3 regions of the Nonomuraea sp. NPDC003201 genome follow, and region 2 is predicted to be linked to each of the others. Evidence: predicted binding sites of a transcription regulator. Region 2 holds the regulator's gene; each other region holds the start of a gene.

Region 1 (5,271 bases), on a different contig from region 2:
CCGAGGCGCTGGTCGGAGGTGGCCATGCGCTCGTCGAGAGCGCCGAAGCGGGCGTCGATCCGTACGTCGAGCGCGTCGAACCTGTCGTCGTGGCGCCCGAGGTGGCCGTCCACGGTGCCCAGCCGCTTGTCGACGCCGCCGAGCTGGTTGTCCACGGACAGGAGCCGCTTGTCGACGCCGGCCATCCTGCCGTCGAGGCCGTCGAGCCTGGTGTCGATGTCGGCCAGGCACTCGTCGGCGGACTCCAGGCGGCTGTCGAACCCGGTGAGCCGCGAGTCGAGCCCCGTGAGCCTGCCCTCGACCCGGTCGAGCCGGGCGTCCACGCCGCTGAGGCGGGCGCTCAGGCGCTGCTCGCTCTCGCCGAGCTGGATGGCGAGGTGCTGGTCGGTCTCGTCGAGCCTGGTGGCGAGGCGCAGCTCGACGTCGGACAGGCGGCTGCCGAGCTGCTCGTCGGACTCCTTGAGGCGGCTGGCCAGCCGCTCGTCCGCCTCGACGAGGCTGGTGGCCAGGCGCTGGTCGGTCTCGTCCATCCGGGCGGTCAGCCGCAGGCCGGTCTGGTCGATCCGGTCGGTCAGTCGCTGGTCGGTCTCGTCGAGCCGGTCGGAGAGCCGCTCTTCGGTCTGGTCGAGGCGGTCGGACAGTCGCTGGTCGCTCTCGCCGAGGCGGACCGTCAGCCGCTGGTCGGTCTCGTCGAGCCGGGTCGTCAGTCGCCGGTCGGTCTCGTCGAGGCGGTCGGAGAGCCGCTGGTCGGTGTCGTCGAGGCGGGTCGTGAGGCGCTGGTCGGCCTCGACGAGCCGCGTGGTCAGCCGCTGGTCCGTCTCGTCCATCCGGACGGCGAGCTGCTTGTCCTGGGCGCTCAGCCGGGCGGTGAGGTGCTCCGACAGGTCGCCGACCGCGACCTCGACCCGGTCGGTGCGGGTGGTCAGGTCGGCCATCGACTTGTCGAGCCTGGTGAAGCGGCTCGCGGCGGCCTCCATGCTGCTGTTGAGCGTGGCCAGCGTGGCGGCGAAGTCGGACATCCCCTTCGTGAGGCCGTCCGTGCTGTCGAGCACCGTCTGCAGGCGGGTCAGCGCCTCGTCCACGCCCTCGCCCATGGTGCCCAGGTCGGCCCGCAGGCCGGGCAGGTCGGCCACCGGGGCGACGCGGGCGTCCACGTCTCCGATCCGCTCCCCGACGGCGTCCACGTGGTCGCGTACCGCCTCGACGTGCTGAGCCAGCCCCTCCGCCCACATCGGCGGCTTGGCGGTGATGTCGTCGAGCCGCCCGCTGACCGCCTGCAGCGTGCCGCTGAGGCCGCCGAGCTCGCGCTCGCGCACCTCGCGCAGCAGCCACTCCATGCCTTCGAGCCGCTGGCGGATCTCGTCCAGCACCGCCCCCTGCGTGCGCTGCTCGTACACATGATCCTGCGAGGCGCGCGCCAGCAGGTCCCGCATCCTCTCGGAGATGCCGGACTGGCCTCCTGCCTGGAGAAGGGTGGTGTGGTTGGAATGGTCCACCGAAAGCTCCTTTGGCTCGCCGACGGTCTGCCGCGCAGCGGTGGGATATAGGTCGATTTTCAGATGAACGAGCGGGAACACGGAAAACCGCAGGGGAGAACTCCCGTCCGCCAACCTTAGCCTCTCGATCAAGGTCCGTCAGGGGCGAAGTGAAAGATCGAGGTTAACAGCAGAATGACCGGTTCAGGCAGGTGGAGAGGTGTCGCAGATGATGACCGATGGCTTATCGATGATTCGGGTAAGGATGATAGTTGCCGATTTTTCGCCATTTAGGCGGAGATCTGAGCGGAGGCGCTCGATGTCGACGGCGGAGCCGCGCTTCTTGATGGTGACATTTCCGACTTGTCGCTCACGGAGGGCGGCGCGCAGCTTTTTCCCTGAAAAGGGGAGAACGTCCTCTACTTCATATCTGGCCGCCCATGGGGTGTCGATCGGGTCGTCACCGGTGATGTAGGCGATCATCGGGTCGAGCAGGCGTCCGTTCACGATTTCCGACACCTCGCCCACGAGATGCGCCCGGATGGCCGCGCCGTCCGGCTCGTAGACGTACCTGCCGACCGGGCCGACGGCGGCCTCGGCGCCCGTGGCCGTCAGCGTGTGGCCGCCGGGCAGCAGGGTGGCGCGGCGGCCCGCTCCCTCCTGGCCGGTCCAGAGGGCGGCCTCCTTGACCTCGCCCTTGTACGAGACCCACTCGGCCTCGGCGCCTCCGGGGATGAACTCGTACGGGATGCCCGGGGCGACCTTGACGCACGCCCGGGAGGCTCTGGCGACCAGGTCGAGCACCACCGGCCAGGGCGGGGAGTAGGCCATGGGGTCGAACGTCCTGCCCCGGCCCGTCCGCCTGGCCGGGTCGGCGAAGAGCACGTCGTACTCCTCCGGCCGCACCTCGGCCGCGTCCCCCACCGACACCGTCACCCTGTCGGCCAGCCCGAGCGCGTCGGCGTTGGCCCTGGCCACGGCGACGGTCAGCGGGTCGGTGTCCACGGCGGCCACGGTGCAGCCGGCGCGGGCCAGCGCGAGGAAGTCGCCGCCGACGCCGCAGCAGGCGTCCACGACCCTCGGCCCACGCGTGAGCCCGCGCTGGGACGTGTCCGTGACGCCGGGCCCGTGCGGGGCCGCGTCCGTGACGCCGAGCTCGTGCGGGGGCGCGTCCGGTCCGTGCAGGGGTGCGTCCGCTCGTGTCTCGGCGGTCAGGCGGCGGGCGCGGTGCTCGGCGACCTCCGTCCGCGTGGACTGCTCCAGGCCGTGCGGCGTGAAGTACATCCGCCCGGCGTCCTCGCCGAACTTGGCCCTGGCGCGGTCCCGCAGCCCCGCCTGGGTGAGCGCCGCGGAGGTCAGCGCGGCGTCGTACGTCTTGCGCATTCTCGTGGCGGCGGCCACCGGATCCGTGCCCACCAGCTCCACGGCCTCCGCGAGCGCGCGCTGCCCGCGCGGTGTCAGCAGCTCGTCGAAGGCGTCAAGGTCCACATCACCCGACGTTAGTGCCACGTCCGACCCGGTCGGACCATGGGCGTACGGTATCTAGAAGGGGCGGATTCGGTCTGATCGCTCTCAGCAGACGCGTTCGTGTTGACTGTCAAGCCCCTCTTGCATATGTTTCCTGTTGGCACTCTCCCCTTGAGAGTGCCAACGTGCGACGAGGCAGGTCTGACACCCGCGACGGCAGGCCCAGCTGGTCGCCTCTTCTAGATCATTCAAATCTGAAGGGGAGGTCCGATCGTGACGACCGCCACCAAGGTTCCCGTTAAGCCGCTCGGCGACCGCATTGTGGTTCAGCCGCTTGAGGCCGAGCAGACCACCGCTTCCGGCCTGGTCATCCCGGACACCGCCAAGGAGAAGCCGCAAGAGGGCAAGGTCCTCGCGGTGGGCCCCGGCAACTGGGATGAGGACGGCGACAAGCGGATTCCGCTCGACGTCTCTGAGGGCGACATCGTCCTCTACAGCAAGTACGGCGGCACCGAGGTCAAGTACGGCGGCGAGGAGTACCTCGTGCTCTCCGCCCGCGACGTTCTCGCGATCATCGAGAAGTAAGCCGGATGTGTCGAGCCCCGGGCGCTCTTGAGGGCGGCCGGGGCTTTCGACGCTAGGAGAGGACTTTCAAACAATGGCGAAGATCCTGGAGTTCGACGAGGATGCCCGCCGCGCGCTCGAGCGCGGGGTGAACGCCCTCGCCGACGCCGTGAAGGTAACCCTCGGCCCGCGAGGCCGCAACGTCGTCATCGACAAGAAGTTCGGTGCGCCGACGATCACGAACGACGGTGTGACCATCGCTCGTGAGATCGAGCTGGAAGAGCGCTACGAAAACCTCGGCGCCCAGCTCGCCAAGGAAGTTGCCACCAAGACCAACGACATCGCGGGCGACGGCACCACCACCGCCACCGTGCTGGCCCAGGCCATGGTCCGCGAGGGCCTGCGCAACGTGGCCGCCGGCGCCTCGCCGCTGTCGCTCAAGCGCGGCATCGACAAGGCCGCCAAGGCGATCAGCGACAAGCTGCTCGACAGCGCCCGCGAGGTCGCCGACAAGAAGGAGATCGCCAACGTCGCGACGATCTCCGCCCAGGACGCGCAGATCGGCGACCTGATCGCCGAGGCGTTCGACAAGGTGGGCAAGGACGGTGTCCTCACCGTCGAAGAGTCCAACGCCATGGGCATGGAGCTCGAGTTCACCGAGGGCATGCAGTTCGACAAGGGCTACGTGTCGCAGTACATGGTGACCGACCCTGAGCGGATGGAGGCCGTCCTCGAGGACGCCTACGTCCTGATCAACCAGGGCAAGATCGCCTCCATCGCGGACTTCCTGCCGCTGCTGGAGCAGATCGCCCAGACGAAGAAGCCGCTGCTCGTGATCGCCGAGGACGTCGAGGGCGAGGCCCTGGCCGTCCTGGTCACCAACAAGATCCGCGGCACCTTCACCTCCGTGGCCGTCAAGGCCCCGGGCTTCGGCGACCGCCGCAAGGCCATGCTGCAGGACATCGCCACCCTCACCGGTGGCCAGGTCGTCAGCGAGGAGGTCGGCCTCAAGCTGGAGCACGTCGGTCTCGAGGTGCTCGGCACGGCCCGCCGCGTCGTCGTCACGAAGGACAACACCACCATCGTCGACGGCGCCGGTGACCCGCAGGCCATCGAGGACCGCGTCAAGGAGATCAAGCTCGCCATCGAGCAGTCCGACTCCGACTGGGACCGCGAGAAGCTGCAGGAGCGTCTGGCCAAGCTCGCCGGCGGTGTGTGCGTGCTGCGCGTCGGCGCCGCCACCGAGGTGGAGCTGAAGGAGAAGAAGCACCGCCTCGAGGACGCGATCTCCGCGACGCGCGCCGCGATCGAGGAGGGCATCGTCTCCGGCGGTGGCTCCGCGCTGATCCACGTCTCCAAGGACCTCGACGACCTCGGCCTGACGGGCGACGAGGCCACGGGTGTCGCCGTCGTGCGCCGCGCCCTGGTCGAGCCGGCCCGCTGGATCGCCGAGAACGCCGGTCTCGAGGGCTACGTGGTGACGCACAAGGTCGCCGAGCTGGAGGCCGGCCACGGCCTCAACGCCGCGACCGGCGAATACGGCGACCTGATCGCGCAGGGCGTCATCGACCCGGTCAAGGTCACGCGTTCGGCCGTCCAGAACGCCGCGTCGATCGCGGGCATGCTCCTCACGACCGAGGCGCTCGTGGTGGACAAGCCCGAGGAGGAGGCCCCCGCCGCCGGCGCGGGCCACGGTCACGGCCACGGCCACTGACCCGGCTCCTCTCTCGCCACGGCCCGCACACCCGAAAGGGTTGCGGGCCGT
Region 2 (5,271 bases):
GCCCGGAACCCGGCCAGTTCGTCGTCCGAGACGCCCCCTTCTGGCCCCACGACCACCACGATGTCGCCCGACGCGGGCAGCGCCACGCCGGACAGCGGCTCGGCCGCCTCCTCGTGCAGCACCAGCCCCAGCGCCGCGCCGGCCAGCAGTTTGTCGACCTGCGCGGTGGTGGCGGGCTCCGTCACCTCGGGAAGGTGGAACCTGCGGGCCTGCTTGCCCGCCTCACGAGCCGTCGAGCGCCACTTGTGCAGCCCCTTGGCGACCTTGTCGCCCTTCCACTGGGTGATGCTGCGCGAGGCGGCCCAGGGCACGATGACGTCCACGCCCGCCTCGGTCATCATCTCGACGGCCAGCTCGCCCCGGTCGCCCTTGGGCAGCCCCTGGACGACGACCAGCCGCGGCCGCGGCGGCTCGACCTCGTAGCGGCGCAGCACGTCGAGCCTCAGCGCGTCCTTGAGGACCTCGCGTACGACGCACTCGGCGACCGCGCCGGCGCCGTCCGTCAGATCGATCCGCTCACCGGCCCGCAGGCGCCGCACGGAGGCCGCGTGGCGCCCCTCCGGGCCGCCGAGCGTCAGCTCGGGGCCGTCCAGCTCCTGCGACAGGAACACCGGGACGGTCACGTCACCTGCCGTTGAAGGCGTCGCGCAGCCGCGAGAAGAAGCCCTGCTGGCCGGGGGCGAACTTGCCCGGCGGCCGCTCCTCGCCCCGCTGCTTGGCCAGCTCGCGCAGCAGCTCCTCCTGCGCGGGCTCGAGGCGGGTCGGGGTCTCGACGTTGACGTGGATCAGCAGGTCGCCGCGGCCGGTCTCGTTGAGCCGCTGCACGCCCCGCCCGAACATGGTGATGACCTGGCCCGACTGCGTGCCGGGGCGGACATCGACCTCCTCCGAGCCGTCGAGCGTCTCGACCGCCAGCACGGTGCCGAGCGCGGCGGCCGTCATCGGGATCTGCACGGTGCAGTGGAGGTCGTCGCCACGCCGCTCGAAGATCTCGTGGGCACGCTCGACGATCTCGAGGAACAGGTCTCCGGGCGGGCCGCCGCCGGGGCCGACCTCACCCTCTCCGGCGAGCTGGATGTGGGTGCCGTCCTCGACGCCCGCGGGGATGCGGACCTTGATCGTACGGCGAGTGCGCACCCGCCCGTCGCCGGAGCACTCCTGGCAGGGGTGGCGGATGATGGTGCCGAAACCGCCGCACTGCGGGCACGGCCGTGAGGTCATGACCTGGCCCAGGAACGAGCGGGTGACCTGGGAGATCTCGCCGCGCCCGTTGCACATGTCGCAGGTGTCGGGGTGGGTGCCGGGCGCCGTGCCGGCCCCGTGGCAGACCTCGCAGAGCACGGCCGTGTCGACGACCAGCTCACGCGTGGTGCCGAACGCCGTCTCGCGCAGGTCGAGCTCGACCCGGATGGTGGCGTTGCGTCCCCTGCGGGCACGCGAGCGCGGCCCCCTGGCGCCGGCCGCGGTGCCGAAGAACGCGTCCATGATGTCGCTGAAGGGGAAGCCCGCTCCGAAGCCACCGGCGCCCGCGCCCGCGCCTGCTCCGGCGCCGCCGAAGGGGTCGCCACCCAGGTCGTACATCTGGCGCTTGTTCGGGTCGGAGAGCACCTCGTAGGCCTGCGTGATCTCCTTGAACCGCTCCTGGGTCTCAGGATCGGGGTTCACGTCGGGATGCAGCTCGCGGGCAAGTCGGCGGTAAGCCTTCTTGATCTCGTCCTGACTGGCGTCACGGCGCACCCCGAGGGTGGCGTAATAGTCGCTGTTTGCCACTTATCGACCTCTTATGATGCAGCCAGGATCTGGCTGACGTAGCGTGCCACCGCGCGCACGGCTCCCATCGTCACTGGGTAGTCCATCCTCGTGGGCCCCAACACCCCGAGCCGGGCCAGTTGGTTGTCGCCTGAACCGTATCCGGTCGCGACTATGGATGTCCCCCGCAGATAGGGGTTTTCGGAGCCGATGCGCACGGTGAGCGCGGACGGTGTGTCTGCGGATGTCTCGCCGAGCAGCCTCATGAGCACGACCTGCTCCTCCAGCGCCTCGAGCACGTCGCGCAGGCCGATCGAGAAGTCGGCGCCCGCGAGGTTGGCCGCGCCGGCGAACACGATCTTCTCGTCGTGCCGCTCGACCAGCGTCTCCAGCAGCACCGACAGGATCGTCGCCACCACCGGGCGGTCTTCGAGAGGGAGCCGCTCGGGCAGGTCGGCGACCAGCTCGGGCACGTTGCTCAGGCCGCAGCCGTCGAGGCAGGCGTTGAGGACGGCGCGCAGGTGGGCGATGCGGGTGTCCTCCACCACCTCGGGCAGCTCGATGACGCGCTGCTCGACGCGGCCGGTGTTGGTGATCAGCACGAGCATGACCCGCCGGTCGTTCAGCGGCACCAGCTCGACGTGCCTGACCGTCGAACGCGTCAGCGTCGGGTATTGCACCACCGCCACCTGCCTGGTCAGCTGCGCGAGCAGCCGGACCGTGCGGGTGACCACGTCGTCGAGGTCGACCGCACCGGCCAGGAACGTCTCGATGGCCCTGCGCTCGGCCCCGGACAGGGGCTTGACCTGCGAGAGCCGGTCGACGAACAGCCGATAGCCCTTGTCGGTCGGCACGCGGCCGGCGCTGGTGTGGGGTTGGGTGATGTAGCCCTCCTCCTCCAGCGCGGCCATGTCGTTCCTGACCGTCGCCGGGGAGACTTTCAGGTTGTGGCGCTCGGCGAGCGCCTTGGAGCCCACCGGTTCGTTGGTGGACACGTAGTCTTCGACAATGGCGCGGAGCACCGCCAGCTTCCGATCGTCGAGCACGTGCTCACCTCCTGCCTCTGACATCCAGGGAACGCAACCATCTAGCACTCTGCGTTCCTGAGTGCCAAGTGTACGGCTCTCATCCACAAGGTGCGATAACACAAGGTCGCAACCAGGCTCCTAGCTTCTTACAAGGGGCAAGTACCACACTTGCCGACATGAGCGACAACTCCCCGCCTCCGCCGTACGGGCCCCAGCCCGGCTCCCAGCCGGGTTACGGGCCCCAGCCCGGGCCCCAGCCCGGCTATGGCCCTCAGCCCGGGTCCCAGCCCGGCTACGGCCCTCAGCCCGGGTCGCAGCCCGGCTACGGCCAGCCACCGCCCCAGTACGGGCCGCCGCCGCAGTACGGGCCTCCGCCGCAGTACGGCCCGCCGCCCCAATACGGCCCACCTCCTCAGTACGGACAGTACGGCCAGCAACCCCAATTCCCCGCACGAATCGACTCGAAAGCCATCAAACCGCGACTTTGGTGGATCGGGCTCGTCTGGGGCATCGCCGTGGTCTGCACCATCGCAGGCGCCGTCCTGTTCACCACGGGCATCGTCAGCAGCGTCAGCAACATAGCCCCCACCAGGACGTTCGCGTCCGGCGAAACCGTGACGGTGCCGATCGACCCGGCCAACAAACCCGCCATCTACCTCTCCAGCGACACCGCCGTCCACTACGAGTGCCAGATCACCAACGGAGCCAGGCTCGCCAAGACCACGGGCACGCAGACGGTCACGGCCGGGTCCGTCAAGTGGGAGCAGATCCTCGTGATCAACGCGCCCACCAGGGGCGACTACCAGCTGTCCTGCACCACCCAGGAGCAGGCCGACGTGCGGTACGGCGTGGGCCGCGAGCTGACCGCGGCCGCGGGCGGCATCGCCGGCGGGGTGATGGCGCTCATCCTGATCCCCGGAGCCGGACTGCTCATCGCCATCGCCGGCACCATCATCGTGCTGGTCCGCCGCAGCGGCGCGCGCAAGCGCCTTGCGGTCGACGGGTGATTTGCTACGGTCCCCGTGTGTACGAGGGCGATGTGCTGGCGGGGAATTGGCGGCGGCCGGGCAAGGGCAAGATCCCGAAAGTGGCGGCCGAGCTGGACCTCGTCGTGGAGGACGCCGACAGCGGCTTCTGCGGCGCGGTGGTGGCCTGTGACAAGGAGGCCGTCACGCTCGAAGACCGGTTCGGCAAGCGCCGGCTGTTCCCGCTCGCGCCCGCCGCGTTCCTGCTGGAGGGCAAGCCCGTGACGCTGGTACGCCCGTCGGCGGCCCCGGCGGGGCCCAGGCGCAGCGCGTCGGGCTCGATCGCCGTGGAGGGGCTGCGGGCGAGGGTCGCCCGGGAGAGTCGCATCTACGTGGAGGGCGTGCACGACGCCGCCCTGGTGGAGAAGATCTGGGGCCATGACCTGCGGGTCGAGGGGGTCGTGGTCGAATACCTGGAGGGCGTGGACCATCTGCCGGCCATCGTGGCGGAGTTCGGCCCGGAGCCGGAGCGCCGGCTGGGGGTGCTGGTGGACCACCTCGTGCCCGGCTCCAAGGAGAGCAGGATCGCCGCCGAGATCACCTCGCCGGACGTGCTCGTCGTGGGGCATCCGTACATCGACATCTGGCAGGCGGTCAAGCCGTCCGTGCTGCGCATTCCCGCCTGGCCCGCGGTGCCGCGCGGGGTGCCGTGGAAAGAGGGCGTCATCGCCGCCCTGGGCTGGCGCATGGAGCCCGCGGAGGCGTGGCGGCGGATCCTCGGGGCCGTCTCCACGTACACAGACCTGGAGCCGGAACTGCTCGGCCGGGTCGAGGAACTGATCGACTTCGTTACGGAGGCATCATGAGCCAGGACCCGCCGCAACCGCCGCCGCCGGACGACGACGCCACCCGCTTCGTCCCCCCGTCGAGCATCCCGCCCGGTCAGGGCTCCGGCCCCCAGCAGCCCGGGTCACAGCCCGGCGTTTACGGACAGCAGCCCGGCTCCGAGCCCCATTACGGCCAGCCGGGGTACGGCCGGCAGCCAGGATCCCAGGCCGGCTACGGCCAACCGGCGTACGGGCAACCCGGCTACGGCCAGCCCGGTCACGGCCAGCCCGGCTATGGACAACCGGGCTACGGCCAGCCCGGCCATGGCCAGCAGTCCCAGGGTTACGGTCCTCCCCCGCCCGGCTACGGCTCCGCGCCGCAGCCGCCCGGCTACGGCTATGGGTATGGCGCGCCCGGCGAGCCGTACGTCCCCGGCAGGTTCGGCCCCCGCCCGGGCACCGACGACACCACCATGGCGATGCTCTCGCACCTGCTCGGCCTGCTGGTCTCCTGGGTCGGCCCGCTGATCATCTACCTGATGAAGAAGGACGAGTCCCCCTACGTCAGGGACCAGGCGGCGGAGGCGCTCAACTTCCAGATCACGATGTTCATCGGCTACGTCATCTCGGGCATCCTGACGATCATCTTCATCGGCCTGCTCCTGCTGCCGGTCGTCTGGATCCTGTCCCTGATCTTCCACA
Region 3 (5,271 bases), on a different contig from region 2:
CCACGCGATACAACCCCGGCCGGGCGGCACTCGCGCAGCGGCTGGCCCACATGGTGCTCGTACGAATGGAGCAGCGCGGCGAATCGCCCGACGACCGGGTGCAGGACGCCGTGGCCAGGTCGAAACCGGTGAAACAGCTCGTCGATACGGTCTGGCCCAAACTAACGCCGGAGCAAGTCCTTTATCGCCTCCTCTCCGACCCAGAATTCCTGACAAAGGCCGCTAAATCCGATTTGTCGCCGGATGAGCAGGAAATGCTTATATGGCGGAAGCCGTACCGGAGCTGGAAGTCCGCGAAATGGTCCGCCGCGGACGCCGCGCTCCTGGACGAGCTGCGCGACTTCATGGAGCGCACCCCGTCCCTGGGCCACCTCGTGGTGGACGAGGCCCAGGACCTCTCCGAGATGCAGCTGCGAGCGCTCGGCCGCCGCTGCCGCAACGGCTCGGCCACCGTCCTCGGCGACCTGGCCCAGGGCACGACCCCGTGGTCCACCAGCTCGTGGGAGTCGGTGCTCCAGCACCTGGGCCAGCGCGAAGGCGAGGTGACGGAGCTGACGCTCGGCTTCCGCGTGCCGCGGGAGGTCCTCGACTACGCCGCCCGGCTGCTCCCCTCCATCGCCCCCGACCTGGCCGCGCCGCGGTCGCTGCGCCCCGGCCTCGGCTCGCTCGCGGTACGCCCCGGTGGCTCGATCGCGGAGGCCGCCGCGGAGGTCCTCACCAGGGAGGGCTCCATCGGTGTCATCGTCCCTGACGCCCTGGTCGCCGACGTCTCCCGCGCGCTGGCCGACCTCTCCCACGCCGTGCTCGGCCCCGACTCGGACGAGGAGCACCGCCTCCTGATCGTGCCCGCGACCCTGGCCAAGGGTCTGGAGTACGACCACGTCATCGTCGTGGAGCCCGCGGACATCGTCGCGGCCGAACCCAGGGGCCTGGCCAGGCTGTACGTGGTGCTGACCCGTGCGGTGACGTCCCTGACGGTCCTGCACGACAAGCCGCTGCCGGCCGAGCTGACGGGCTGATCGTCGGCGGGCACGGCCGCTTCTAGGATGGCTGAGCAAGGAGCTCTCAACCTAGGAGGATGCCGTGCCAGCACCGCTTCCACATGAACACCTGCCGTCGGTTCCCGCGCTCGTGGTCGAGAGCGACGACATCCAGGACGGCGAGCGGCTGAACGACCTCCACGTCTTCAACGACTGGGGCATGAAGGGCGGCAACCAGTCGCCGCACCTCCGCTGGTCCGGCGCACCCGCCGAGACCCGCAGCTACGCCGTCACCTGCTATGACCCCGACGCCCCCACGGGCAGCGGCTTCTGGCACTGGGTGCTGTTCGACCTCCCGGCCTCGATGACGGAGCTGCCGGCGGGCGCGGGCACCGGCCCGGAGTTCAAGGGCCTGCCCGCGGAGGCGGTCCACGCCCGCAACGACTACGGCACCAAGGAGTACGGCGGCGCGGCCCCGCCCCCCGGCGCCCCGCACCGCTACGTCTTCACGGTGCACGCCCTCGGCGTCGACAAGCTGGGCGTGGACGGCGACGCCAGCCCGGCGGTGGTGGGCTTCAACATCACCGCCAACACCCTGGCTCGCGGCCACGTCGTCGCGACCTACAGCACCTGACCGCGCCCACGGCCGCACCGCCCTCCGGAGGGCGGTGCGGCAGGCGCGAAAAGGGAAGCCGCCCCCGTAACGGGCGGGCCGGAAAAAGGGAGACGCCCCACCGCGAAGGGCAGGGCGTCCGAGAGACCGAGAGCGCGGCAGGCGTCAGCCGAACACTGCGCAAGAGGCCCCGAGCTGCGGCAGCAGCTCCTCGACGAGCGGGACTCCCAGCTTGGACTCGCCGGCCAGCGTCCCCGTGGTCAGGCAGAGCGGCGCCTGCACCACCTTCATGAGCTGACCGGTGAGGACCGGGGTGCCGGACGCATGGGCAGGGACGGCGAAGGCGGCCGCGGCGGCCGCGCTCAGAATGGCGATGCCGAAAATACGCTTGCTGCGGGAAAGCATCCTCTACTCCTTCGTTGAGGTGTGTGATCACCACCTTTCCTCACTCGGAGTAGCGGATCAATTATGAAACGTAATGGCTGATAAACGAAAACAAGAGCGACCCGGAAAACCGGGCCGCTCTTGTTATGAACAGCGAAGAAAAGACCTAGAAGTCCATGTCGCCGCCGCCCGGCATGGCCGGAGCAGCAGCGTTCTTCTCGGGCTTCTCGGCGATGACGGCCTCGGTGGTGAGGAAGAGCGCCGCGATGGAAGCGGCGTTCTGCAGCGCCGAGCGCGTCACCTTGGCCGGGTCGAGGATGCCCGCCTCGAACATGTTGACGTACTCGCCGGAAGCGGCGTTCAGGCCCTCACCCGGGGTGAGGTTGCGAACGCGCTCCACCACGACGCCGCCCTCGAGGCCGGCGTTGACCGCGATCTGCTTCAGCGGCTCCTCCAGAGCCTTGCGCACGATCGCCGCACCCGTGGCCTCGTCGCCCGACAGCTCCAGCTTGTCGAACGCCTTGGCGCCGGCCTGCAGCAGCGCCACGCCACCGCCGGGCACGATGCCCTCCTCGACGGCCGCCTTGGCGTTGCGCACGGCGTCCTCGATGCGGTGCTTGCGCTCCTTCAGCTCGACCTCGGTCGCCGCGCCGGCCTTGATGACCGCCACGCCACCGGCCAGCTTGGCCAGCCGCTCCTGGAGCTTCTCACGGTCGTAGTCGGAGTCGGTGCGCTCGATCTCGGCGCGGATCTCGTTGACCCGGCCGGCGATCTGCTCGGGGTCACCGGCGCCGTCGACGATCGTCGTCTCGTCCTTGGTCACCACGACCTTGCGGGCGCGGCCGAGCAGGTCGAGGGTGGCGTTCTCGAGCTTGAGACCGACCTCCTCGGCGATGACCTGGCCACCGGTCAGGATGGCGATGTCGTTGAGCATGGCCTTGCGGCGGTCGCCGAAGCCCGGGGCCTTGACGGCCACGGAGCGGAACAGGCCGCGGATCTTGTTGACGACCAGGGTCGCCAGGGCCTCGCCCTCGATGTCCTCGGCGATGATCAGCAGCGGCTTGCCCGACTGGACGACCTTGTCGAGCAGCGGCAGCAGATCCTTGTTGGCGGAGATCTTGCTGTTGACGATCAGGATGTACGGGTCCTCGAGCACGGCCTCCATGCGGTCCGAGTCGGTGACGAAGTACATCGACGTCATGCCCTTGTCGAAGCGCATGCCCTCGGTGAGCTCGAGCTCGAGGCCGAAGGTGTTGCTCTCCTCGACGGTGATGACGCCTTCCTTGCCGACCTTGTCCATCGCCTCGGCGATGAGCGAGCCGATCTCGGGGTCGGCGGCGGAGATGGAGGCCGTGGAAGCGATCTGCTCCTTGGTCTCCACGTCCTTGGCCAGCTTGGAGAGCTCCTCGCTGACGCGCTCGACGGCGGCCTCGATGCCCTTCTTCAGGCCCATCGGGTTGGCGCCGGCGGCCACGTTGCGCAGACCCTCGCGCACCAGCGCCTGGGCGAGCACGGTGGCGGTGGTGGTGCCGTCACCCGCGACGTCGTCGGTCTTCTTGGCGACTTCCTTGACCAGCTCGGCGCCGATCTTCTCCCACGGGTCCTCGAGCTCGATCTCCTTGGCGATGGAGACACCGTCGTTGGTGATCGTGGGGGCGCCCCACTTCTTCTCCAGCACGACGTTGCGGCCCTTGGGGCCCAAGGTCACCTTGACGGCGTCGGCGAGCTGGTTCATACCACGCTCGAGACCGCGCCGGGCGTCCTCGTCAAACGCGATCATCTTGGCTGCCATAAGGCTAGACCTCCCAGATGCAGGGTGGCTTGTCGTGGACCGAGCCGACGCCCGCGACGGCATGGGTCAGCATCTCCTTCGGCAGACCCCATCGTCCCGATCCGAGTGTTGGCACTCTGCTGCACAGAGTGCCAACGAACTGTTTAGCACTCTACCCTGTCGAGTGCAAGCGAGAAGCCTCCTACCGGGCCTTTTCTCCCCATATCAGCCTGTACGGCGGAGCCGTCCATCGCCGGCCGCAGGACCCCGCACCTGCGACGAGCCGCGTCCAGGCCACCGCAGGTGGCGGGATCCATACGCACGGCGAGCCGCCTCGCGCGGCTCGCCGTGACCGAGTCGACGAAAGAAAGGTGGCGGGCTCGCACGGACTGCGCTGCCGGGCGATCCCCGCCGGTGCATACCAGGGGGGTGTATCAGACCGCGCGGACGGACTCCGCTTGAGGTCCCTTCTGGCCCTGCGTGATCTCGAACTCGACCCGCTGGCCCTGTTCGAGAGATCGGTACCCGTCCATCATGATCGCTGAGTAATGGACGAATACATCCTTACCACCGTCTACCGCGATGAAGCCGTAGCCCTTGTCCGCGTTGAACCACTTGACGGTGCCCTGCGCCACTTCCGACTCCTCTTACTGGGCTTTCAGATCTCGCCCATTCCTCCGCGAGACCCGTAATCGCCGGACTTAAGGGAAAATCAGCCAGACGATCGCCCTCGACCATACCTGTGGCACGGGGTTTGGCAACAGAGTCAATCTGCAAACGACGCATTTCTTCGCAACGAAGGCGCTTCAACGTTTCATTTGCCCTGGAAATGGAGAAGGCGCCCACTAGGGGCGCCTTCCACACGTGTGATCTATAGCACTCAGCCGCCGGCAACCGCCGGGATGATTGAGATCTGAGTGCCCTCAGGTGCCGGAGTGTCGAGCCCGTCGGCGAAACGGACGTCCTCTTCCCCAACGTAAACGTTGACAAAACGACGAATCTTGCCCGATTCATCCAGAATTCTCGCGCCGATCCCCGGGTAGTCCGAGTCGAGCTTGGCAAGCACGTCACGAAGAGTCGCGCCCTCACCACTGACTTCGGCGTTGCCCCCGGTGTAGGTGCGCAGAATGGTGGGAATCCGCACCGAAACGCTCATGGTTAAACTCGCCTTTCCTGGTTGTCAGACAGTCGCGCGGAACGCGTCGAGGGAGGGCCGGATCACGGCCGTGGGCTGGGCGTCGTCGCTGATCGCGTCGAGTGTCTTGAGCCCGTCGCCGGTGTTGAGGACCACGGTCTCGGCCTCGGGGTCGAGCCGCCCGCTCTCGGCGAGCTTCTTCAGCACGCCCACGGTCACCCCTCCCGCGGTCTCGGCGAAGACGCCCTCCGTCGAGGCCAGGAGCTTGATCGCGGCCACGATCTCGGCGTCCGTGACGTCCTCGACGGCCCCGCCGGTGCGCCGGGCGATGTCGAGCACGTACGGTCCGTCGGCCGGGTTGCCGATGGCCAGCGACTTGGCGATGGTG

The links. The regulator HrcA, encoded in region 2, represses chaperone genes, less so after heat shock. The targets are predictions, from matches to a motif close to TTGGCACTCTCNNNNNGAGAGTGCCAA.
Region 1: the regulator HrcA is predicted to act here: its motif matches at 3,100-3,126, upstream of groES (co-chaperone GroES).
Region 3: the regulator HrcA is predicted to act here: its motif matches at 3,878-3,904, upstream of groL (chaperonin GroEL).

What each region holds. Positions count from the first base shown of each region.
Region 1 covers NZ_JBSFTC010000100.1:22,485-27,755, reverse strand. The annotation lists gene ACWDX9_RS29895 (hypothetical protein) at 1-1,496, opposite strand, end outside; gene ACWDX9_RS29890 (class I SAM-dependent methyltransferase) at 1,680-2,963, opposite strand; gene groES (co-chaperone GroES) at 3,216-3,527, shown strand; gene groL (chaperonin GroEL) at 3,601-5,220, shown strand.
Region 2 covers NZ_JBSFTC010000011.1:78,824-84,094, forward strand. The annotation lists gene ACWDX9_RS07670 (16S rRNA (uracil(1498)-N(3))-methyltransferase) at 1-623, opposite strand, end outside; gene dnaJ (molecular chaperone DnaJ) at 625-1,770, opposite strand; gene hrcA (heat-inducible transcriptional repressor HrcA) at 1,782-2,795, opposite strand; gene ACWDX9_RS07685 (hypothetical protein) at 2,954-3,784, shown strand; gene ACWDX9_RS07690 (DUF3097 domain-containing protein) at 3,802-4,608, shown strand; gene ACWDX9_RS07695 (DUF4870 domain-containing protein) at 4,605-5,271, shown strand, end outside.
Region 3 covers NZ_JBSFTC010000123.1:7,522-12,792, forward strand. The annotation lists gene ACWDX9_RS33545 (HelD family protein) at 1-1,019, shown strand, start outside; gene ACWDX9_RS33550 (YbhB/YbcL family Raf kinase inhibitor-like protein) at 1,084-1,614, shown strand; gene ACWDX9_RS33555 (hypothetical protein) at 1,759-1,998, opposite strand; gene groL (chaperonin GroEL) at 2,144-3,769, opposite strand; gene ACWDX9_RS33565 (cold-shock protein) at 4,183-4,383, opposite strand; gene ACWDX9_RS33570 (MoaD/ThiS family protein) at 4,629-4,904, opposite strand; gene thrC (threonine synthase) at 4,929-5,271, opposite strand, start outside.